Regions from separate parts of the Nonomuraea sp. K271 genome, predicted to be linked through region 2. Evidence: riboswitches for the same ligand, from Rfam matches in the RefSeq annotation. Region 2 holds a riboswitch; the other holds the start of a gene.

Region 1 (3,391 bases), on a different contig from region 2:
CCCGCTTCGGCCTGCGCGCCCGGCACCTGCGCGCGGTCAAGGCGGCGGCCGAGCGAGAGTGCGGCCTGGTGGAGCAGACCGTCGCGCCGATACTCAAGCGCCGCGCCCCCGGCGCCATCGGCGAGGCCGACGAGGCGGCCAGGGAGCTTTCCTCGCTCCTGCTCGACCTGCACGCATCCCTTGTGCGCACGGGCGTCCGGTCCGTCCTGGGGCGTTGAGACCGCAGCGAGCTGGGAGGCGGGGGCACATTCCAGGCCCGCCGGGTGTTACGTTGAATTGCAGAAGCCAGTCAGCAGAAGCAACGACCAAATAGCTGTGCCGGGACACCGGTCAGGAATACGGAGCAGCCCGTGTTGCAGATGGAGGTTGTGGGCGTTCGGGTTGAAATGCCCACAAATCAGCCGATCGTCTTGCTGAAGGAGGCACACGGGGAGCGGTTCCTTCCTATATGGATTGGCATGACGGAAGCCACGGCCATCGCCCTGGCCCAGGCAGAGGAGCCTCCGCCGCGGCCGCTCACCCACGACCTCTTCCGAGACGTGCTGAGTGCTCTGGGCGTAGGCCTGCGGGCGGTCAACATCGTCGCTTTGCGTGACGGCATCTTCTTCGCCGACCTGGTGTTCTCCAACGGCGTGGAGGTGAGCGCGCGGCCGTCCGACTCGATCGCGCTCGCCCTGCGCACGGGGGCGCGCATCTTCGCCAGCGAAGAGGTCGTCCAGGAAGCCGGGGTGATCATCCCGGACGACCAGGAAGACGAGGTGGAGAAGTTCAGGGAGTTTCTTGACACGATCACTCCCGAGGACTTCGGCCGGGCGGGGTAGGTATTTCAGTGCATTTACGCTTCACGACGCGCCGAGCCGGATCGTTGACTGAGCATGGTCGCGGTCCTACGGTGCAAGTGAAACCCGTGGCTGCGCTTCACATACCCCCAGATCAGGCCACGGGATGAGAGAAAGCCGGAGGTCCGCGTGGCGGTCAGCAGCGGCGAGGGAAAGACGGCCGGCCAGGAAGATCCGGTGCGGCGCGAGAGCGCGCGGCAGCGTGCCGGGGAGCAGGGCCTGCTCTTCGACGAACAGCCCGCGGCGCTGCCGGGTGACATCGGATACCGCGGGCCGACGGCGTGCTCGGCGGCCGGCATCACCTATCGGCAGCTCGACTACTGGGCGCGCACGGGCCTGGTCGAGCCCACGATAAGAGCCGCGCAGGGCTCCGGCTCCCAGCGTCTCTACAGCTTCCGCGACATCCTGGTCCTCAAGGTCGTCAAGCGGCTCCTCGACACCGGGGTGTCGCTGCAGCAGATCCGCACGGCCGTGCAACACCTGCGTGACCGCGGGGTGGCCGACCTCGCACAGATCACGCTCATGAGCGACGGCGTCAGTGTTTACGAGTGCACCTCGGCCGACGAGGTGATCGACCTGCTCCAGGGCGGCCAGGGCGTGTTCGGCATCGCGCTCGGCCGGGTCTGGCGCGAGGTCGAGGGCTCCCTCGCGGAGCTGCCGGGGGAACGCGCGGCGGCCGAGGACACCGTCCCGGCCGACCACCCCGCTGACGAACTGGCCCGGCGCCGCCGTGCCCGCCGCACCCGGTGAGCACGGCTCCTGACATCCGTACGAACCGGGCGTAGTAACCTGAGGGCAGAAAGGCCGACGACCCCGTGCGGGAGAGTCCCCGGGCCCCTGGGCTCCGGGGCGCCGAAGGAGCAACCCTCCCCGGAATCTCTCAGGCATCCCGTACCGCTCGGGCGAGGCAACTCTGGAAAGCAGGCGCACCCGCCAGGCGCGCCTCACCGACGGTGCAAGCCCCACCGGGGGTGAAGCTCTCAGGTCGCGACCCCGCGCTTGTCCGGGGTCCGCGCTGACAGAGGGGGAGATCCGGCACACGCCCGCGCCCTGGCGCCGGTCTCCACAGCCTCGGGAGGCATCTCCATGACCGATCTGTCCGCTCCGCCGTTCTCGTCCCGGCACATCGGCCCCTCGGAGTCCGAGCAGCAGCGCATGCTCGAGGCCGTGGGCTTCGAGTCCGTGGCCGACCTGGTCGCGGTCGCCGTGCCCGAGTCCATCAGGGCGAAAGACCGGCTCACGCTGCCCGCCCCCGCAGGCGAGGCCGAGGCCATCGCCGAGCTGCGCGCCCTGGCCGATCGCAACCAGGTGGTCACCTCGATGATCGGGCTGGGCTACCACGACACGGTCACGCCCGCCGTCATCCGCCGTAACCTGCTGGAGAACCCGGGCTGGTACACCGCCTACACCCCCTACCAGCCGGAGATCTCGCAGGGCCGCCTCGAGGCGCTGCTCAACTTCCAGACCGTCGTCTCCGACCTCACCGGCCTGCCCGTCTCCGGCGCCTCGCTCCTCGACGAGGCCACCGCCGCGGCCGAGGCCATGACGCTGGCCCGCAGGGCGGGCAAGTCGAAGAGCGCCGTGTTCGTGGTCGACGCCGACGCGCTGCCCCAGACCAAGGCCGTGCTCGCCACCAGGGCCGAGCCGCTCGGCATCACGCTCGTCGAGCACTCCCTCCACGGCGAGCTGCCCGAGTGCTTCGGCGTGCTCGTACAGTACCCCGGCGCGTCGGGGCGGCTGCGCGACTTCCGCGCCGTGGCCGCCGCCGCGCACGAGGCGGGCGCCCTCGTCGTGGCCGCCGCCGACCTGCTGGCGCTGACGCTCGTGGCCGCACCCGGCGAGCTGGGCGCCGACATCGCCGTGGGCTCCTCGCAGAGGTTCGGGGTGCCCTTCGGGTTCGGCGGGCCGCACGCCGCCTACATGTCCGTACGCGAGGGCCTGCAGCGGCAGCTGCCCGGCCGTCTGGTCGGCGTGTCCGTCGACGCCGACGGCGACCCCGCCTACCGCCTGGCCCTGCAGACCCGTGAGCAGCACATCCGCCGCGAGAAGGCCACCAGCAACATCTGCACCGCGCAGGTCCTCCTGGCCGTCATCGCCGGCATGTACGCCGTCTACCACGGCCCGGAGGGCCTTCGCCGCATCGCCCGCCGGGTGCACCGCCACGCCGTCGCCCTGGCAGAAGGGCTGCGCGGGCAGGGCCTGGAGGTCGTGCACGCCGAGTTCTTCGACACCGTGCTCGTACGCGTGCCGGGGCGGGCGTCCGCCGTGGTCGCCGCCGCGGCCGAGCGGGGCGTCAACCTCTGGCAGGTGGACGCCGACCACGTCTCGGTCGCCTGCGACGAGAAGACCGGGGCCGCCGAGTTGGCCACGGTGCAGGCCGCCTTCGGGGTCACCACCCCCTGCACCGACGCCGAGGGCACCGCCGACGCGCTGCCCTCCTCGCTGCTGCGCGAGTCCGGCTACCTGACCCACCCGGTCTTCCACAGCCACCGCTCCGAGACCGCGATGCTGCGCTACCTGCGCAAGCTGCAGGACAAGGACATCGCGCTCGA
Region 2 (3,391 bases):
GAAGAGGCGGACGCCGTACGCATCGCCAACGACACCCCGTACGGGCTGAGCGGCTCCGTCTGGACCCGCGACGTGGGGCGCGCGCTCCGCGTGTCCAGGGCGGTCGAGGCGGGCGCGTTGTCGGTGAACTCCAACGCGGCGGTCCGCTACTGGACCCCGTTCGGCGGTTTCAAGCAGTCAGGGCTGGGCCGGGAGCTCGGGCCGGACGCCCTGGCGGCGTTCACGGAGACCAAGAACGTCTTCATCTCCTGGGAGTGAGGTAGAAAGCGACGTGCACATGAAGCGGCTGCAGGACCGGGTGGCGATGATCACGGGCGCGGGCGGCGGCATCGGGCTGGCCACCGCGCGCAGGTTCGCCGACGAGGGCGCGAAGGTGGTCTGCGCCGACCTGGACGAGGAGGCGGGCGTCAAGGCCGCGAACGAGGTAGGAGGCCTGTTCGTACGGGTCGACGTGGCCGACGAGGACGACGTCGTCCGGATGTTCCGTACGGCGTTCGACACCTACGGCAGCGTGGACATCGCCTTCAACAACGCCGGCATCTCGCCGCCCGACGACGACTCGATCCTGGAGACCGGCATCGACGCCTGGCGCCGCGTCCAGGACGTCAACCTGACCAGCGTCTACCTGTGCTGCAAGCACGCCATCCCCTACATGCGGCGCCAGGGCAAGGGCTCGATCGTCAACACCGCGTCGTTCGTGGCGGTCATGGGCTCGGCGACCTCGCAGATCTCCTACACGGCGTCCAAGGGCGGGGTGCTGGCGATGTCGCGCGAGCTGGGCGTGCAGTTCGCAAGGGAGGGCATCCGGGTGAACGCGCTGTGTCCCGGCCCCGTGAACACGCCGCTGCTGCGGGAGTTGTTCGCGAAGGATCCCGAGCGGGCGCAGCGGCGGCTGGTGCACGTCCCGCTCGGGCGCTTCGCGGAGGCGTCGGAGATCGCGGCGGCGGTGGCGTTCCTGGCCAGCGACGACGCGTCGTTCATCACGGGCAGCGAGTTCCTGGTGGACGGCGGCATCTCCGGCGCCTATGTCACGCCGCTCTAGGGGGGTTCATCGTGCGACGTCCCGTCATCGGGGTCACGTGTTACGTGGAGCCGGCGACGTTCACGGTCTGGCAGGACATGCCGGTCGCGCTGCTGCCGTACATGTACGTGGAGCAGGTCGTCCGCGCCGGCGGGCAGCCGGTCGTGCTGCCGCCGGCCGGGGAGGCCGCGCGGGTGGTGGACCGGCTGGACGGGCTCGTGCTGGCCGGGGGCGGCGACATCGATCCGGCGAGGTACGGGGAGACGCCGGAGGAACGTACCGGCTATATCCGCAAATTTCGTGACCAGGCCGAGTTCGCCCTGTTGGCCACGGCCCTCGACGCCGAGCTGCCCTTCCTCGGCATCTGCCGGGGCCTCCAGGTGCTCAACGTCGCCCTAGGCGGCAGCCTCCACCAGCACCTGCCCGACGTGGTCGGCCACACGGAGCACTCCCCCGCGCCCGGCCGATTCGGCCACCTGCCCGTCACCGCCGTCCCCGGCACCCGCCTGGCCAAGGCGCTGGGCACGGCGCCCGTGACGGTGCCGCACTACCACCACCAGGCCGTCGACCGCCTGGCCCCGGGCCTCACCGTGACCGCGACGGCCGCCGACGGCACCGTCGAGGGCGTGGAACTGGACTCGGGGCCGTTCACCGTGGCGGCGCAGTGGCATCCGGAGGCGGCCGAGGACCACGCCCTCTTCGAAGCCCTGGTCGCGGCCTGCTGAGGGGCGAACGCGACAAGACCCCCAAATCACTACTAGGCTGGCGGGACACACCAGCAAACCGTGCGGGAGAGCATCCTGACAGCCGGTCAGGGTCCCTGAAGGAGCAAGCCCTCCCCGCAAACCTCTCAAGGCAAAGGACCGCACGGCTGACCGGGAGCACGTCTCCTCGGAAGGTGACCTCTGGAAAGCAGGCCCACGTGGCCTCGCCGAAGGTGAAAGTCCGGCAAAACTCGGACGAAGCTCTCAGGCATCGATGACAGAGGGGGAGGATGCTGGCATCCAATCCTGTCCTGAGGTGCGATAAATGTCCCGACCTACTCCGCTACGAGACGTGCACGAAAGCCTCGGCGCGACGCTGACCGACTTCGCAGGGTGGCTCATGCCACTCCGGTACGGAAGCGAGTCCGCGGAGCACAGGGCCGTCCGTGAGGCCGCCGGACTGTTCGACCTCTCGCACATGGGCGAGATCTTCGTGACCGGGCCGCAGGCCGCACAGGCGCTGGACTACGCGCTGGTCGGTCACCTGTCGGCCGTGACGCCGGGACGAGCCCGCTACACCATGATCGTCAACGAGCGGGGCGGGGTGCTGGACGACCTCATCGTCTACCGGCTCGCCGACGAGGAGTTCATGGTCGTCGCGAACGCCTCGAACGCCGAGAAGGTCGCCGGCGAGCTGGAGAGCCGTTGCAAGGCGTTCGACGCCGTGGTGGACGACCGTTCGCCGCAGTACGCGCTGATCGCCGTCCAGGGGCCCCGCGCCCAGGAGATCCTCGCCACGCGCACCGACGCCGACCTTGCCGGGCTCAAGTACTACGCGGGCCTGCCGGGGCAGGTCGACGGGCGGCAGGCGCTCATCGCCCGTACCGGCTACACCGGCGAGGACGGGTTCGAGCTGTTCGTGGCCAACCAGGACGCGGTGCCGCTCTGGCACGCGCTCATGGCCGCGGGCGAGCCGTACGGGCTCAAGCCCGCCGGCCTGTCCAGCCGCGACACCCTCAGGCTCGAAGCCGGCATGCCCCTGTACGGCAACGAACTGAGTGCCGAGCTGACCCCGTTCGACGCGGGGCTGGGCAGGGTGGTGAAATTCGACAAGCCGGGAGACTTCGTCGGCCGGTCGGCGCTGGAGGCGGTCAAGGACGACCCGCGGCGCCGGCTCGTCGGTCTGGTCGCCCGGGGCCGCCGGGTGCCGCGCCACGGCTACCCGGTCACCAAGGACGGCGCCGTCGTCGGCGAGGTCACCAGCGGTGCTCCCTCCCAGACCCTGGGCAAGCCCATCGCGCTGGCCTACGTGGACACCGGCGCCGTCTCAGGCCTGGCTGTGGACATCCGGGGCAGCCATGAACCCATGGACCTGGTCGAGCTGCCCTTTTACAGGAGGAACAAGTGAGCAACATCCCTGACGACCTGAGCTACACCAAGGAACACGAGTGGGTTTCCGGGGTCGAGGACGGCCTCACCGTGACCGTCGGCATCACGGCCTACGCCGCCGACGCCCTTGGTGACGTCGTCTTCGTGCAGCTCCCCGAGGTCGGTTCGATCGCCGAGCCGGGCGACTCCGTCGGCGAGGTCGAGTCGACCAAGTCGGTCAGCGAGATCTACACGCCCGTCGGCGGCGAGATCGTCGAGGTCAACCAGGCCATCGTGG

Evidence for each region. A riboswitch is a leader RNA that binds a small molecule or an ion and turns the genes downstream of it on or off. The one in region 2 is predicted to bind glycine.
Region 1: another riboswitch for glycine. It lies ahead of gcvP (aminomethyl-transferring glycine dehydrogenase); the one in region 2 lies ahead of gcvT (glycine cleavage system aminomethyltransferase GcvT).

What each region holds. Positions count from the first base shown of each region.
Region 1 covers NZ_JAAAHR010000066.1:21,897-25,287, forward strand. The annotation lists gene ftsR (transcriptional regulator FtsR) at 1-218, shown strand, start outside; gene GUY59_RS22950 (bifunctional nuclease family protein) at 351-821, shown strand; gene GUY59_RS22955 (MerR family transcriptional regulator) at 969-1,589, shown strand; glycine riboswitch at 1,648-1,746, shown strand; gene gcvP (aminomethyl-transferring glycine dehydrogenase) at 1,926-3,391, shown strand, end outside.
Region 2 covers NZ_JAAAHR010000008.1:67,789-71,179, forward strand. The annotation lists gene GUY59_RS04470 (aldehyde dehydrogenase family protein) at 1-258, shown strand, start outside; gene GUY59_RS04475 (3-oxoacyl-ACP reductase) at 278-1,042, shown strand; gene GUY59_RS04480 (gamma-glutamyl-gamma-aminobutyrate hydrolase family protein) at 1,054-1,746, shown strand; glycine riboswitch at 1,800-1,897, shown strand; glycine riboswitch at 1,917-2,016, shown strand; gene gcvT (glycine cleavage system aminomethyltransferase GcvT) at 2,051-3,133, shown strand; gene gcvH (glycine cleavage system protein GcvH) at 3,130-3,391, shown strand, end outside.